DNA from 3 places in the Spirillospora sp. NPDC047279 genome. Region 1 is predicted to be linked to each of the others. Evidence: riboswitches for the same ligand, from Rfam matches in the RefSeq annotation. Region 1 holds a riboswitch; each other region holds the start of a gene.
The links. Region 1 has a riboswitch for thiamine pyrophosphate ahead of thiC (phosphomethylpyrimidine synthase ThiC). Riboswitches for the same ligand answer to the same signal wherever they lie in the genome.
Positions count from the first base shown of each region.

Region 1 (5,091 bases):
CGCCTGGGACCCCCCGGCGGCCGCTGCTCGACGGCCGCTGACCCGCCCGCGCCGGCTCAGGCGACCGACTCGCCCGATCCCGCCGGCGCCTGGGTGAGCAGCCCGTCGCGCTGGACCGCGTCCAGCGACAGGGTCTTGTAGCCCTCGTCCTCGAAGAGGACGGTGATCCGGTCCGGCTCGGTGCGCATGACCGTGCCCGGGCCCCACGAGACGTGGACGACCTCGGAGTGCAGGGGGAACGGGCCGCGCTCCTCGGCCGCGACCTCGACGGTGCCCGCGCCGCAGTTGTCGCAGGCGCCGCAGGAGGGCGGGCACGCCTCGCCGAAGTACTCCAGCAGGTAGCGGCGACGGCAGCCGGTTGTCTCGGCGTAGCCGCGCATCATGTCGATGCGCGTGTCGTCCACCCGGCGCCGGCTCTCGTCGAGCTCCACCGCGCCGGCCACGGCCTTGTCCGGTTCGGGCCCGTTCTCGGCGTAGCGCAGGCCGCCCCGCTCGTCGATCTCGATCGCCTCGGCGTACTCCAGCAGGTTCACCAGCCCGGTGAGCTTGGACGGGCCGATGCCGAGCGTCGTGCGCAGCTCCTTGGGCTCGACGGTGCCCCGGTGGGCGTGCACGAGCACGGCCACCCGGTGCAGCATCTCCTCGTCGGCCTTGCCGGCCGCGAAGAAGCGGCGCAGGCCGAGATCCTCCGACCGGTAGTACAGGACCGCCTCGGCCGGCTCGCCGTCACGCCCGGCGCGCCCGATCTCCTGGTAGTAGGAGTCCGGCGACTCCGGGGGCGCGGTGTGCAGGACGTACCGCACGTTGGGCTTGTCGATCCCCATGCCGAACGCGGACGTGGCGACCACGACGTCGAGCCCGTCGCCGGTGAACAGCCCGTGCACCCGTTCCCGGGCGGACGCCTTCATGCCCGCGTGATAGGCCTCCGCGCGCATCCCCAGGCCCGCGAGCTCCGCCGCGTAGGTCTCCGCGTCACGCCGCGTCGCCACGTACACCAGGCCGAGCCCCTCGCGGGAGGCCGCGTCCTGCGCGAGCGCCCGCCGCTTGGCCCCGTCGTCGGCGAAGCGGCGGACCTTCAGCGAGATGTTGGGCCGGTCGAACCCCCGGATGACCTGCCGGACGTCGCGCAGCCCGAGCGCCGCGACGATGTCCTCGCGGACCGGCGGCGACGCGGTGGCGGTCAGCGCGATGACCGGAGGGTGGCCGAGCCGTTCGATGACCCGGCCCAGCTGGAGGTAGTCGGGCCGGAAGTCGTGGCCCCAGGCCGAGACGCAGTGCGCCTCGTCGACCGCGATCAGCGACGGCCTCGCCGCCAGGAGCCGGTCCACGACCTCGGGTTTGGCCAGTTGCTCGGGAGCGAGGAAGACGTACTCGGCCTTGCCCGCCCGCACCTGCTCCAGCGAGTCCGCGCTGGAACCGGCCGGCTGGGCCGAGTTGACGGCGACCGCGCCGCCGGCGTTCCGCCGGGCGAGCACGAGCATCTGGTCGCGTTGCAGCGCGATCAGCGGAGAGATCACGATCGTCGGGCCGTCCAGCAACTGGGCCGGCACCTGGTAGGCCGCCGACTTGCCGCTGCCGGTCGGCATCACCACCAGGACGTCGCGCCCCCGGAGCAGGTGCTCCATCGCCTCGCCCTGGCCCGGCCGCAGCTCCCGCCAGTCGAAGACCTCCCTGGCGACGCGGCGGATCCGCCGCCGGCCGGTGAACCTGCCCCATCCATCTCGAACGCCCATCGATCACCTCCGTGGTGCGCGCTGTGTTACCCCGAGGCCGTGGACTTAGTCCGTCAGCCGTCGGCGGGCGCGACGGGAAGGTAGACCGTGCCGCCGGAGGCCTGGAACTCGGCCGATTTCTCGCGCATTCCGGCGGCGAGCGCGTCGGCGCCGGTGAGGCCGTTCTCGTCCGCGTACCTGCGCACGTCCTGGGTGATCTTCATCGAGCAGAAGTGCGGACCGCACATCGAGCAGAAGTGCGCGGTCTTGGCCGGGGCCGCGGGCAGCGTCTCGTCGTGGAACGAGCGGGCGGTGTCCGGGTCGAGGGAGAGGTTGAACTGGTCCTCCCAGCGGAACTCGAACCGGGCGTCCGACAACGCGTCGTCCCACGCCTGGGCGCCCGGATGCCCCTTGGCGAGGTCGGCGGCGTGCGCGGCGATCTTGTACGCGATCACGCCGGCCTTGACGTCGTCGCGGTCGGGCAGGCCCAGGTGCTCCTTGGGCGTGACGTAGCAGAGCATCGCGGTGCCGTACCAGCCGATCATCGCGGCGCCGATGGCCGAGGTGATGTGGTCGTAGCCGGGCGCGATGTCGGTGGTCAGCGGCCCGAGCGTGTAGAAGGGCGCCCCGCCGCACCAGTCCTGCTGGAGGTCGACGTTCTCCTTGATCTTGTGCATCGGGACGTGCCCCGGGCCCTCGTTCATGACCTGGTTGCCGTACTCGGCGGCGATCGCGGTCAGCTCGCCCTGCGTGCGCAGCTCGGCGAACTGCGCCTCGTCGTTGGCGTCGTGGATCGACCCGGGGCGCAGGCCGTCGCCCAGCGACCAGGTGATGTCGTACGCGGCGAAGATCTCGCACAGCTCGCGGAACCGGGTGTAGAGGAAGTTCTCCTGGTGGTGGGCCAGGCACCAGGCCGCCATGATCGAGCCGCCCCGGGAGACGATGCCGGTCTTGCGGCGGGCGGTGAGCGGCACGTACGGCAGCAGCACGCCCGCGTGGACCGTCATGTAGTCGACGCCCTGCTCGGCCTGCTCGATCACGGTGTCGCGGAAGACGTCGAACGTGAGCGCGGCGGGGTCGCCGCCGACCTTCTCCAGCGCCTGGTAGAGCGGGACGGTGCCTACCGGGACGGGGGAGTTGCGCAGGATCCACTCCCGGGTGGTGTGGATGTCGCGGCCGGTCGACAGATCCATGATCGTGTCGGCGCCCCAGCGGGTCGCCCAGGTCATCTTCTCCACCTCGTCCTCGATGGAGGACGCCACCGCCGAGTTGCCGATGTTGGCGTTGACCTTGACCAGGAAGTTCCGGCCGATGATCATCGGCTCGATCTCGGGGTGGTTGACGTTGGCGGGCAGCACGGCGTGCCCGGCCGCGAGCTCGGCGCGGACGAACTCCGGCGTCACGCCCTCGCGCAGCGCGACGTACTCCATCTCCGGCGTGATGTCACCCCGGAGCGCGTACGCGCGCTGGGTGACCGGCCCGCCGGACGCCCTGCGCGGGCGGCGCGCGGCGAACGCGGCCCGGTCGCGCAGCGGGTCGGCCGGCTTGCGGCCGTCGTCCTCGGGACGCGCGGGACGGCCCTCGTACTCGGCCGTGTCGCCCCGCTCGGCGATCCACCCGGCGCGCAGTGCGGGCAGCCCGCGCCGCACGTCGGTCTCGTACGCGGGGTCGGTGTACGGCCCCGAGGTGTCGTACAGGACCACGGCGTCCCCGTTGGTCAGCGGCACCTCGCGCATCGGCACCCGCAGGTCGGGGCGCGAGCCCTGGAGGTAGGTCTTGCGGGAATGTGAAACCACGGTGTCGTTCATGACGACTCGATCTCTCCCTACGCCGGCATTACCCGGTCAGGTTCCAGCGGTCAGCGGCCGTCCCAGCCGCTATCTCAGCCCGGTTCGCCGGGCCCCCGCGATCTGTCGTGCCCGACGTTAACCCGGCGGACCCCGGTTGCCGCAACCGCGTCCGGCGCGGTATTCGCGTGCGCGGCGACGGGGTATCAGCCGTCACGGGGGGTAATCAATGTCGACCGACGCAGTGGCCGGGCTGGACGAGATCCGGCCCGCCCTGACCGATCTCTACAAGGATCTCCACGCGCATCCGGAGCTCTCGTTCGCCGAGCACCGCACCGCCGGGGTGATCGCCGAACGGCTCACCGGGCTCGGGCTGGAGGTGACGACCGGCGTCGGCCGGACCGGGGTGGTGGGGGCCCTGCGCAACGGCGCCGGGCCGATGGTGCTGCTGCGCGCCGACTTCGACGCGCTGCCGGTCACCGAGCGCACCGGGCTGCCGTACGCGAGCGAGACCGACGGCGTGATGCACGCGTGCGGGCACGACATGCACGTGACCTGCCTGCTCGGCGCGCTCGACCTGCTGAACGGGGCGCGCGACTCCTGGTCGGGCACGGTGCTGGCGGTCTTCCAGCCCGCCGAGGAGATCGGCGCCGGTGCCCGCGCGATGGTCGACGACGGGCTCTACGACCGGTTCGGCCGGCCGGACGTCGTGCTGGGCCAGCACGTCGGGCCGTTCCCCGCGGGCTGGCTGGGCGCCCACGCCGGGCCGGCCTTCGCCGCGACGGACGCCCTGGACGTGCGGATGTACGGGCGGGGCGGGCACGGCTCGCGGCCGGAGACCACGATCGACCCGGTCGTCATGGCGGCCGCGACCGTCATGCGCCTGCAGACCGTGGTGTCGCGCGAGGTCTCGGGCAACGACACCGCCGTGGTGACGGTGGGGGCGATCCAGGCGGGCACCAAGGACAACATCATCCCGGACGAGGCCGAACTCAAGATCAACATCCGGACGTTCACCGAGGCCGTGCGGGGCAAGGTCCTGGCGGCGGTGGAGCGCGTCATCAAGGCCGAGGCGGCCGCCTCCGGCGCGCCGCGCGGCCCGGAGATCGGCACGGAGTACACCTTCCCCGTGGTGACCAACGACCCCGCGGCCACCGAGCGCACGATGGCGGCGTTCCGCGACCGCTTCGGGGCCGACCACGTCATCGACCCCGGGCCGGCGACGGGCAGCGAGGACGTCGGGCACTTCGCCACCTCGGCCGGGGTGCCGATCTGCTACTGGCTCTTCGGCGGCTGCGACCCGGAGACGTTCCTGACGGCGCTGAAGAACGACCGGGTGGAGCAGGACGTCCCGTCCAACCACTCGCCGGGGTTCGCCCCGGTCATCGAGCCGACGGTGACCGCCGGCGTGACCGCGATGGTCACCGCCGCGCTCACCTGGCTCGGCCCCGCGGCGGGCTGACGGCCGGCACCCTCGGGACACACCGCGACGGGCACCCGGCCGGAGGTCAAGGGAGGGGTCGGCTACGGTATTGGCGTGGTGAGCGTGCGCGGGATGCGGCCGGAGACGGTGGACGGCCTGATCGCTGCCG
Region 1 covers NZ_JBEYUA010000022.1:76,326-81,416, forward strand. Annotated here, with positions in the region: gene speB (agmatinase) at 1-97, shown strand, start outside; gene ABZ810_RS40365 (ATP-dependent DNA helicase RecQ) at 57-1,733, opposite strand; gene thiC (phosphomethylpyrimidine synthase ThiC) at 1,787-3,520, opposite strand; TPP riboswitch at 3,516-3,629, opposite strand; gene ABZ810_RS40375 (amidohydrolase) at 3,729-4,961, shown strand; gene ABZ810_RS40380 (histidine kinase) at 5,037-5,091, shown strand, end outside.

Region 2 (5,091 bases), on a different contig from region 1:
GCCCGAGTCGATGTTCTCGCCATCTCCGCGCTCAAGACGTACGACCCGCCGATCACTTCGCTCGGCGGTCTGACCGTCACCGGTGTCGCCCGGCACGGCAAGTTCCTCGACTTCGACATCGACGGCCTGCACCTGGTCGTTCACCTGGCCAGGGCCGGATGGTTGCGCTGGCGGGACGAGGTGCCCACCAAACCGGTACGCCCGGGGGGTAAGAATCCGCTGGCCCTGCGGGTGCACCTCGACGACGGGTCCGGCTTCGACCTGACCGAGGCCGGCACCAAGAAGGGCCTGGCCGTCTACCTCGTGCGCGACCCCGCCGAGGTGCCCGGGGTGGCCTCGCTGGGGCCCGATCCGCTCGACGGGTCGTTCACCACCGAACGGCTGGCCGGGATCGTCCAGGGGCGGCGGACGCAGATCAAGGGCCTGCTCCGCGACCAGAAGGTGATCGCCGGCATCGGCAACGCCTACTCCGACGAGGTGCTGCACGTCGCCAGGATGTCGCCGTTCAAGATGGCCTCCTCGCTCACCGACGACGACATCGCGACCCTGCACGAGGCGATCGTGACCACCCTCAACGACGCGGTGGAGCGGTCGCGCGGGCTGGAGGCGCAGGACCTCAAGGGCGAGAAGAAGACCGGCCTGCGCGTGCACGGCCGGACGGGCCAGAAGTGCCCGATCTGCGGCGACACGATCCGCGAGGTGTCGTTCGCCGACTCGTCCCTGCAGTACTGCCCCACCTGCCAGACGGGCGGCAAGCCGCTCGCCGACCGCCGCATGTCCCGGCTCCTGAAGTGAGAAGACCCTGAAGGAAGGCCGCCGACATGAGAAGGCCCCGGTCGCGCGCCGACCGGGGCCTTCTCCAGCTGACCGAGTCCGAACGGGGTGGACTCGTCAGCGGTCTACCGGGGGACGCCGCCGAACAGAGGCGAGAGCTTCTGCCAGCGGCTCATCTCGCAGCCGTCGCCGCGGGTGAACTTCGCGTCCACGGGCTTACCCTGCCAGGTGCCCTTGACGGTGGCGACCTGGGGGCCACCGTAGATCTTCGTGCACATCTGGTCGGCGGGCGGGGCCTTGAACGGGTCCTGGGCCTTGGTCAGGGCCGCGCAGGCCTTCGCCGCGTCGGGATGATCGCCTCCCACGGGTTCGCAGTTGAGCGTCCAGTCCTTGGCCGCCGCCTGCTCTGAGGCCTTGACCTGCACGGTCAGGGCGTCCTTGGAGGCGGAGGGCGAGACGGACGTCGGTGCGGTCGTGTTGCCGGGGGAGCTGGAGGCCGGTTCCTCGCCGCAGGCGGCCAGTGACATGATCATGGCTATGCCGGGCGTCATGTAAAGGAGCGTCCGATACCGCATGCGTGATTCGACGCGGGAGGGTTCCGCGCGGTTCCATGGAGGAGTGATGATTTTCGGGGACGACGTCCCGGCCGTGGACGCGGCCGAGGTTCCGGAGGGCGCCTACCTTCTCGACGTCCGTGAGCAACATGAGTGGGACGCCGGGCACGCGCCCGGGGCCGCGCACATCTCGATGGCCGAGCTGAGCGATCGTGCCGGGGAGATCCCGCGCGATCAGGACGTCTACGTGATCTGCCGGTCCGGCGCCCGGTCGGCGCAGGTGACGGTCGCGCTCAACCAGGCCGGATGGCTGGCCAAGAACGTCGACGGGGGCATGAAGCGCTGGGCCGAGGCCGGACGGCCGATGGAGGGCGACGCGGCGGGGCCGCCCTACGTGGCCTGACACGATCCGGCGGGGACGATGTACGATTCGTCCCGTTCACAGCCTCACCCCACCGCGGGAGCTCGGGCCGACCGGGCTGAGAGGGCGACTGGTCGTCCACGGACGGCAAGGGCGTCGCCGACCGCATGAACCTGTCCGGGTAATGCCGGCGTAGGGAGCGTGCTCGATGACGTCCAGCCTGCGTGAACGCCCTCGTGACGAGGTGCCGTACACCCTCGACGAACCGGCGCCCAAGGTCCTCAGCTTCTGGGACCAGGGCGCCTTCTGGGCCAACCTCGGGGTCAGCCTGTTCGCCTTCTCCGGCGCGTACACCGTGCTCGCGCCGGACGCGAACGGCGTGCCGACCCTGTCGATCGTGGCCGGCATCGTCGCCATGGCCGTCGGCACCGCCATCGGCGGGCTGATGCTGGGCCTGTCGGCGGCGCCCGGCGCGATCACCGGGAAGCCCGCGATGGTGCTGCTGCGCGGGCTGTTCGGCGCGCGCCTGTCGTACGTGCCGACCGTGCTCAACATCGCCCAGCTCATCGGCTGGGGCACGTTCGAGCTGATCGTGATCGCGGACGCGGCGCGGGCGCTCTGGGACGGCGTGCCGCGCTGGGGGTACGTGATCGCGGCGGGCGTGCTCACCACGGTCCTGACCATCTGGCCGCTGGGCTCGGTCCGGATGTTGCGCAGGTACGTGACGGTCGCGGTGATGATCGCGCTCGTCTACTTCTACGTCCAGCTGCTGCGCGAGCCGCTGCCCGACCTCACCGAGGGCTCGTGGGGCGGGTTCTGGATCGGCGCCGACGCGGCGCTCGCCGTGTCGATCTCCTGGGTGCCGGTGGCCGCCGACTACACGCGGCACGCCCGCAGTGCCCGCAGCGCGTTCGGCGCCGCGGCGGTCGGCTACTCGGCCACCCAGATCATCGCCTACGTCCTCGGCCTGCTGGCCCTGGCGCTGGTCGCGGGCGACTCCACCAAGATCTTCGACCCGTTCCTGGGCGTGACACTGGGCACGCTCTTCTTCGCCGTGTTCGTGCTGCGCGAGGCCGACCAGTCGTTCGCCAACGTCTACTCCACCGCCGTCTCCATCCAGAACCTGGTGCCGCGCGCCGACCGCCGGGTCCTGACCGTCGCGCTCGGCGCGCTGATCACCGGGCTGGCGCTGATCCTCGACATCGGCGACTACGCGAGCTTCCTGTCACTGATCGGCTCGGTCTTCGTGCCCATGCTGGGCGTGCTCGCCGCGGACTTCTTCCTGGGGCGGGGACGGCTTTCACGGGCGAAGCCCACCACGCCGGACGGGGGGCGTGGGGGGTCGTCCCCCCTCGGGCAGAGCGGCCGGCGGGGCGACTGGAACACCTCGGTCACGGCACCGTCCCGCTGGGGCATGATCGCCGCCTGGGCGGTGGGCTTCGTCACGTACCAGCTGATCAACCCCGGCACGGTGAGCTGGTGGGCCGGCTTCTGGCAGGACGTCCAGGAGGCGATCGGGTTCACCGCGCAGAGCTGGATGAGCGCCTCGCTGCTGTCGTTCCTGGTGGCCGGAATCGCGACGCTGCTGGTCGGCCGGGTCGCCGGGCTCGGCGGCGGCGGGGGCGGCGGCCGGAACGACGGCAAGATCGACTCTGCCGCCGCGTGAACGGCCGGTGAACGATCCCGACGGCGAAGGTTTGCGGGAGAACGCGGTCGCCGGTGGAAACGTTTCGGCACTGGATGCCCGGCGGCACCGCAAGATCCGGTGGCACGATACACACGTGCAGCTTTCGGTTCACGACCCGATCCTCCGCGCGGTCATCGAGTGCGCGGCGGATGCGATCGTTGCCGTGGACCGCTCGTTCCGGGTGACGGTGTGGAATCCGGCGGCCGAGCGCATGTTCGGCTGGAGTGCCGAGGAGATGCTCGGCCGGGTGCCGCCGATCGTGCCGGACGAGCTGAAGGCCGAGCACAACGCCGTCCAGGAACGCCTGCTCACCCGGCGCGCGGGCGAGGGCGACGGCGCGCAGATCTCGATCGCCACCCGCCGCTTCCACCGCGACGGCCACCTGATCGACGTCCGCATCGACACCAGCGCCCTCCAGGACCGCGACGGCACGCTGCTCGGCTGGGTCGGCGTCTACCACCCGGTCGAGGAGGACGAGGTCGCCCAGCACCACATGGCCGAGCGTGCCCGCCTCGTCCGGCGGCTGAACGACATCGTCGCCGACCTCAACGCCGAGCTCGACCTGGCCGTGGTCCTCGACCGGATCACCGCCGCGCTGATCGAGCTGACCGGCGCCGACGCCGGCGGCTTCGTCCGCATCGAGGACGACCGGCTGCGGCTGGTGAGCATGTACGGGCTGCCCGACCACATGCGGGGCGCCTCCGCCGACCTGCGGTCCAGCCTGGTCGGCGAGCTGCTGCGCTCGGGCAAGACCGTCATGCTGGCCACCGGCGAGCGTCGGCTGGGCGACCTGGTCTGGTCCGAGCTGCCCGGCCTGCACACGATCGCGCTCGGCCTGTCGTTCCTGCAGAACAAGCCGTACGGCGCGCTCTACGCGCTCTTCTCCGGCCGCAAGATCGGCCACACCGAGCTGGAGCTGCTGGAGCTGCTGGCCGGGCACGCCGGGGTCGCGGTCGGCAACGCGGTGGCCTACGCCGAGGTCGTCCGGCAGCGCGCGCACGAGCGGGCCGTGATCGACTCCAGCGCCGACGGCATCGCGGTGCTCGACCGCGACGGCATCGTCCGCCAGTGGAACCCCGCCGCCCACGTGCTCACCGGCGTCCCGGCCAAGGAGATCATCGGCCGCGAGCTGCCGTTCGACAAGCCCGCGCCCGGCGAGATGCTGACGTTCCCGCTGGAGTCGGGCGTCTGGCTCAACGTGCTCTCCGCCGAGATCGTGGAGACGGGCGAGCTGGTGGTCGACTTCCGCGACGTGTCCGAGGCCAAGGCTCTGGAGGAGGCCAAGGACCTCTTCCTGGCCACCACCAGCCACGAGCTGCGCACCCCGATCACGGTCGTGCAGGGCTTCGCCAGCACGCTGGTCAACCGGTGGGACGAGATGACCGACGCCGACCGGCGGTCGGCCGTCGCGACCATCGCCGAACGTGCCCAGTCCCTCGGCCGCCTCGTCGAGCACCTGCTCCTCGGCTCGCGCGCCGGCGCCGACGAGCTCAAGGTGACGATCGAGTCGTTCGACCTCGCCCGGGTGCTGGAGGGCGTGGTGGCCGGCTTCCGGTCGTTGTCGAGCCTGCACCGGGTCGAGCTGCACGTCGCACCCGGGCTGCCGCGGGCGAGCGGTGACGCGATGGCCACCGACATCGTCCTGGGGCAGCTCCTGGAGAACGCCGTCAAGTACTCGCCCGACGGCGGCGCGGTCACGGTCCGCGCCTGGGCGG
Region 2 covers NZ_JBEYUA010000010.1:288,113-293,203, forward strand. Annotated here, with positions in the region: gene ABZ810_RS26575 (DNA-formamidopyrimidine glycosylase family protein) at 1-795, shown strand, start outside; gene ABZ810_RS26580 (SSI family serine proteinase inhibitor) at 900-1,325, opposite strand; gene ABZ810_RS26585 (rhodanese-like domain-containing protein) at 1,399-1,731, shown strand; TPP riboswitch at 1,776-1,906, shown strand; gene ABZ810_RS26590 (cytosine permease) at 1,898-3,355, shown strand; gene ABZ810_RS26595 (PAS domain S-box protein) at 3,471-5,091, shown strand, end outside.
Region 2: it holds a riboswitch for thiamine pyrophosphate, as region 1 does, so the genes downstream of both, ABZ810_RS26590 (cytosine permease) here and thiC (phosphomethylpyrimidine synthase ThiC) in region 1, are expected to answer to the same signal.

Region 3 (5,091 bases), on a different contig from region 1:
CCCGGCAGCGTGTCGTCCGGCGTGAACAACCACCGCAGGGTCTCGACGTCGCCGAAGCCGGCGTCCGACAGCAGGGTGAGCGTGCCGGGCAGGCCCTTGATGACCTGGCCGTCCTTGATGAACGCGGCCGGCACCGCGGGCCGGCCCTCCCGGCGCACGGCCAGGAGCTTGCGTTCACTGAGGAGCTGCTTGGTGCGGTTGAGCCTGATGCCGAGGCGTTCGGTCGCCTCGTTGAGGGAGAGCCACTCCCCGACCAGGCCATCGGTGCGCGGGTCAAGATCGTTGTCGACAGTCGCGTGCATCTGCGTCACGTCACCCTGCCTACCACGCGCGCCGATCCGTCAAACCCTCAGGTTCGCACCGCCTGCCGCACGGGCACCTCGGGGTCGGCGAGGGCCGCCGGGTCGACCGGGGTGCCCGCGGTGATCACCCGGCGGGACTGCACCAGGTCACGGGGCCTGTCGACGGTCAGGACCGCGTCCAGCCGGTCGCCGGTGAGCCAGCAGACGGCCCACTTGTCCCCCGCCGGATCGCCCCGGTGGATCATGCGTTCGGCGACCGGGTGATGCCCCGCGTACTGCACCATCTTCCCGAACTGCTCGGACCAGAAGTAAGGAACGGCGTCGTAGGTCTCCTGGCGCCCGAGCAGGGACGCGGCGGCCACCTCGGGGGCGTTGAGCGCGGTGTCCCAGTGCTCGACGAGCAGCCGGCGCCCGTACCGCTCCGACCACCAGGCCGCGCAGTCGCCCACCGCGACGATGCCGGGCCGGCCGGTGCGCAGCGAGGAGTCGGTGACGACGCCGCGCTCGATCTCCAGCCCGGAGCCCTCCAGCCAGCCGATCTCGGGCCGGACGCCGACGCCCACGACGATCTCGTCGGCCTCGAGGTGGTCGCCGCCGGCCAGGGCCAGGCGGCCGTGCTCGATCGCGGCGACCTTGACGCCGGTGCGGAGCTCGATGCCCGCCTCGGCGTACCAGCGCGCGGTCAGGGCGCCCACCTCGGGCCCGATCGCGTTGGCCAGCGGCGTGTCCGCGGCCTCCACCACCGTGACGGCGCAGCCCTTCTTGGCGGCGGTGGTGGCGACCTCGGCGCCGATCCAACCCGCGCCGACGATGACGACGCGGGCGCCCTCGGTCAGCCCCTCGCGCAGCCGCCGCGCGTCGTCGACGGTGCGCAGCACATGTTGCGGGCCGTCTCCCGGCAGCGTGACGGGCGTCGCGCCGGTGGCGATCACCAGCCCGTCGAACGGCAGGTCGCCGGCCGTGGTGGAGAGCGTCCCGCCGCCGCCGTCGGCCGGGCTCAGCCCGGTCGCGCGCTCGCCGAGCAGCAGCTCGCAGCGCAGCCCGTCCCAGTCGGCGTCGACCGTGGTGTCGTCGCTGTCGCCGGCGAGCACCGCCTTCGACAGCGGCGGCCGGTCGTACGGTCTGTGCCGTTCGGCCGAGACGAGCGTGAGCCCGCCCTCGTACCCCTTGCTCCGAAGTGCCTCGACGGACCGCACGCCCGCCAGCCCGCCGCCCACGACGATGACCCTGTCCATGAAGGTGAACCTTAGTCGGGCCGTCCGCGGCAGAACTAGACGGGTGTCCAGACATATGCGCACATTCAGACGGACGTAGGGTGGAGGTGCACGAACGCGGGAGTCCGGTGCGACCGGGCTGAGAGGGCCCCTGATCGGGGGGCCGACCGCCACGACCTGATCCGGATCATGCCGGCGAAGGGAGCCCGGATGGACATTGTGATCATTGGCGCCGGCGTCATCGGCCTGGCCACCGCCTGGCGGGCCGCCGCCCGCGGGGCCGCCGTCACGCTGGTCGATCCCGAGCCGGCGAGCGGCGCCTCGTCCGTCGCCGCCGGGATGCTGACCCCGGTGAGCGAGCTCACCTACGGCGAGGAGCCGCTGCTGCGCCTCGGCCTGGCGTCCCGCGAGCGCTACGGCGCGTTCATCGCCGAGCTCGAGGAGCTGACCGGCCACGACACCGGCTACCGCGGCGACGGCATCCTGGAGGTCGCGTTCGACTCCGACGACCTCGGCTATCTCGACGACCTGCGCCGCTTCCAGGAGTCGCTGGGCATCCGCGTGGAGGCGCTCACCGGCCGCGAGTGCCGCAAGGCCGAACCGATGCTGGCGCCGGGCGTGCGCGGCGGCCTGCTGGCCCCCGAGGACGGTTCCGTCGACCCGCGCAGGCTCGCCCCCGCCCTGCTCGCCGCGGCCGGGAGGCTGGGCGTACGGCTCGTCCGGCGCCGCGCGGCCGCCGTGATCGTCGAGAACGACGCGGCGGCGGGGGTGCGGCTGGACGACGGCTCGGAGATCCGGGCCGCGAAGGTGCTGCTGGCCGCCGGTCCGTGGTCGGGCGACGTCGAGGGGCTGCCGCCCGGCGTCGTGCCGCCCGTCCGGCCGGTGAAGGGCCAGGTCATCCGGCTCCGCACGCGCGTTCCGTTCCTCCGGCGGGCCACCCGCGGGCTGGTCAGGGGATCGTCGGTCTACCTCGTGCCGCGCGCGGACGGGGAGATCGTGATCGGCGCCACCCAGGAGGAGCTGGGGTTCGACACCCGCGTCACCGCCGGAGGCGTGTGGGAGCTGCTCCGCGACGCGCGCGAGCTGCTGCCCGGCGTCACCGAGCTGGAGTTCACCGAGGTCTCGGCGGGCCTGCGGCCGGGGTCGCCGGACAACGCGCCGGTGATGGGCCCGACCGCGCTGCCGGGGTTCTTCCTCGGCACCGGGCACTTCCGCAACGGGATCCTGCTCGCCCCGGTCAGCGCCGACGTGCTGACCGAGGTGCTGCTGGACGGCACCGTGCCCGAGGTCGGAAGGCCGTTCGCGCCCGGCCGGTTCGACGCCGCCGGGGCGAACGGGCCGAAGACGAGAGTGGGGGGAGCCTCGTGAGGGTGTTCGTCAACGGCGAGGAACGCGACCTGCCCGACGGCACGAGCGTCGCGGCGGTGGTCGCCACCGTCACCACGGCCGCGTCCGGCGTGGCGGCGGCGCTCAACGACGAGGTCGTCCGGCGGTCCGAGTGGGACGCGACGACGGTACGCGAGGCGGATCGGCTCGAGGTGCTGACCGCCGTGCAGGGAGGTTGACGTGGAAGGGCGAGACACCGGGCGGCTGGCCGTCGGGGGCCGCGAGTACGACTCGCGGCTGATCATGGGCACCGGCGGCGCGCCGAGCATGCACGTGCTGCGCGAGGCGCTCGTCGCGTCCGGCACGCGGCTGACGACGGTCGCGATGCGCCGGGTCGACCCGGCGGCGCGCGGGTCGGTGCTGGACGTGCTGCGCGAGTGCGGCATCGAGGTGCTGCCCAACACCGCCGGCTGCTTCACGGCGGGCGAGGCCGTGCTGACCGCCAAGCTGGCACGCGAGGCCCTGGAGACCGATCTGGTCAAGCTGGAGGTCATCGCCGACGAGCACACGCTGCTGCCGGACCCGATCGAGCTGGTCGACGCCGCCGAGCAGCTCGTCGACGACGGCTTCACCGTCATGGCCTACACCAACGACGACCCGGTGCTGGCCCGGCGGCTGGAGCAGCTCGGCTGCGCCGCGGTGATGCCCCTCGGCTCGCCGATCGGCTCGGGCCTGGGCATCCGCAACCCGCACAACATCGAGCTGATCGTCGAACGCGCGAACGTGCCGATCATCCTGGACGCGGGACTCGGCACGGCCAGCGACGCCGCGCTGGCGATGGAGCTCGGCTGCGACGCGGTGCTGCTCGCGACCGCCGTGACCCGGGCGCAGTCGCCCGCCCTGATGGCCGCCGCCATGCGGCACGCGGTCGAGGCGGGGCATCTGGCCCGGCAGGCGGGCCGCATCCCCAAGCGCCGCTACGCGCAGGCCTCGTCTCCGTTCGAGGGCATGAGCGGCTCATGATTAAGCCGTTCTAATGAGTGGCCTCTAGAAACAATCACTGGACCTCAACGGTCGCACGGGCCAAAACTGGGACCACCGACACCGCAACCAGCAGCGTTTATTCGGTGTTCCTCGAAACGTCCCCGGCCTAAGGTGCAGCGCATGGATCAAGCGAAGGCGGCCTCGTCCCGCCAGGAGAGGCTGGCCGTCCTCGCAGCGGCCGTCACGGTCGTGTTGTGGGCGTCGGCGTTCGTCGCCATCAGGAGCGCCGGCAAGGAGTACAGCCCCGGCGCCCTGGCGCTCGGCCGGCTGCTCGCCGGGTCGATCACGCTCGGGCTGATCTGCCTGGTCCGCCGCGAGGGCCTGCCGCCGCGCGCCGCCTGGCCCGGGATCCTGGCGTCCGGGCTGCTGTGGTTCGGCCTCTACATGGTCGTGCTCAACTGGGGCGAGCAGGAGGTGGACGCGGGCACCGCGGCCCTCCTGGTCAACGTCGGGCCCATCCTCATCGCGCTGCTGGGCGGCTGGCTGCTCAAGGAGGGCTTCCCGCCCCGGCTGATGGCCGGGATGGCCGTCTCGTTCGCCGGGGCCGCCGTCGTCGGCGTCTCGATGTCGGACGGCGGCCGCTCGTCGCTGCTCGGCGTCCTGCTGTGCCTGCTGGCCGCCGTCACCTACGCGGCGGGCGTGGTGAGCCAGAAGCCCGCGCTGCGCCACGGCTCCGCGCTCCAGGTCACCACCTGGGGTTGTGTCATCGGCACGGTCGCCTGCCTGCCGTTCGCGGGGCAGCTGGTCTCCGAGCTGCCGGACGCCTCACCCGGCGCCACCCTGAACGTGATCTACCTGGGCGTCTTCCCGACCGCGCTCGCCTTCACCACCTGGGCCTACGCGCTGGCGCGCACGTCCGCGGGCAAGATGGGCGCGACCACCTACGCCGCCCCCGCCCTGGTCGTGCTGATGTCGTGGCTGATCCTCGGCGAGGTGCCCGGCTGGCTGACCCTCGCGGGCGGCGTGCTCTGCCTCGCGGGCGTGGCCGTCTCCCGGGGCGGCCGCAAGCCCGTCGCCGCCCCCTCCCCCGTGATCGAGCCCGACGGGCCGGCGGACGGGCCCGAGCCCGCGCGGGGCGCCGCTCAGGGCTCGACGACGCGCGCCATGAAGTAGACGGCCCCGGTCACCGCGTGCCGGACGATGACCAGGAACGGCCGGTCGACCACGAACGGCACCGGATCGTCCTCGGGCACGAACGCGACCGC
Region 3 covers NZ_JBEYUA010000012.1:244,818-249,908, reverse strand. Annotated here, with positions in the region: gene ABZ810_RS29720 (Rv2175c family DNA-binding protein) at 1-302, opposite strand, end outside; gene ABZ810_RS29715 (FAD-dependent oxidoreductase) at 350-1,537, opposite strand; TPP riboswitch at 1,624-1,737, shown strand; gene thiO (glycine oxidase ThiO) at 1,727-2,884, shown strand; gene thiS (sulfur carrier protein ThiS) at 2,881-3,081, shown strand; gene ABZ810_RS29700 (thiazole synthase) at 3,083-3,865, shown strand; gene ABZ810_RS29695 (DMT family transporter) at 4,007-4,999, shown strand; gene ABZ810_RS29690 (serpin family protein) at 4,969-5,091, opposite strand, start outside.
Region 3: it holds a riboswitch for thiamine pyrophosphate, as region 1 does, so the genes downstream of both, thiO (glycine oxidase ThiO) here and thiC (phosphomethylpyrimidine synthase ThiC) in region 1, are expected to answer to the same signal.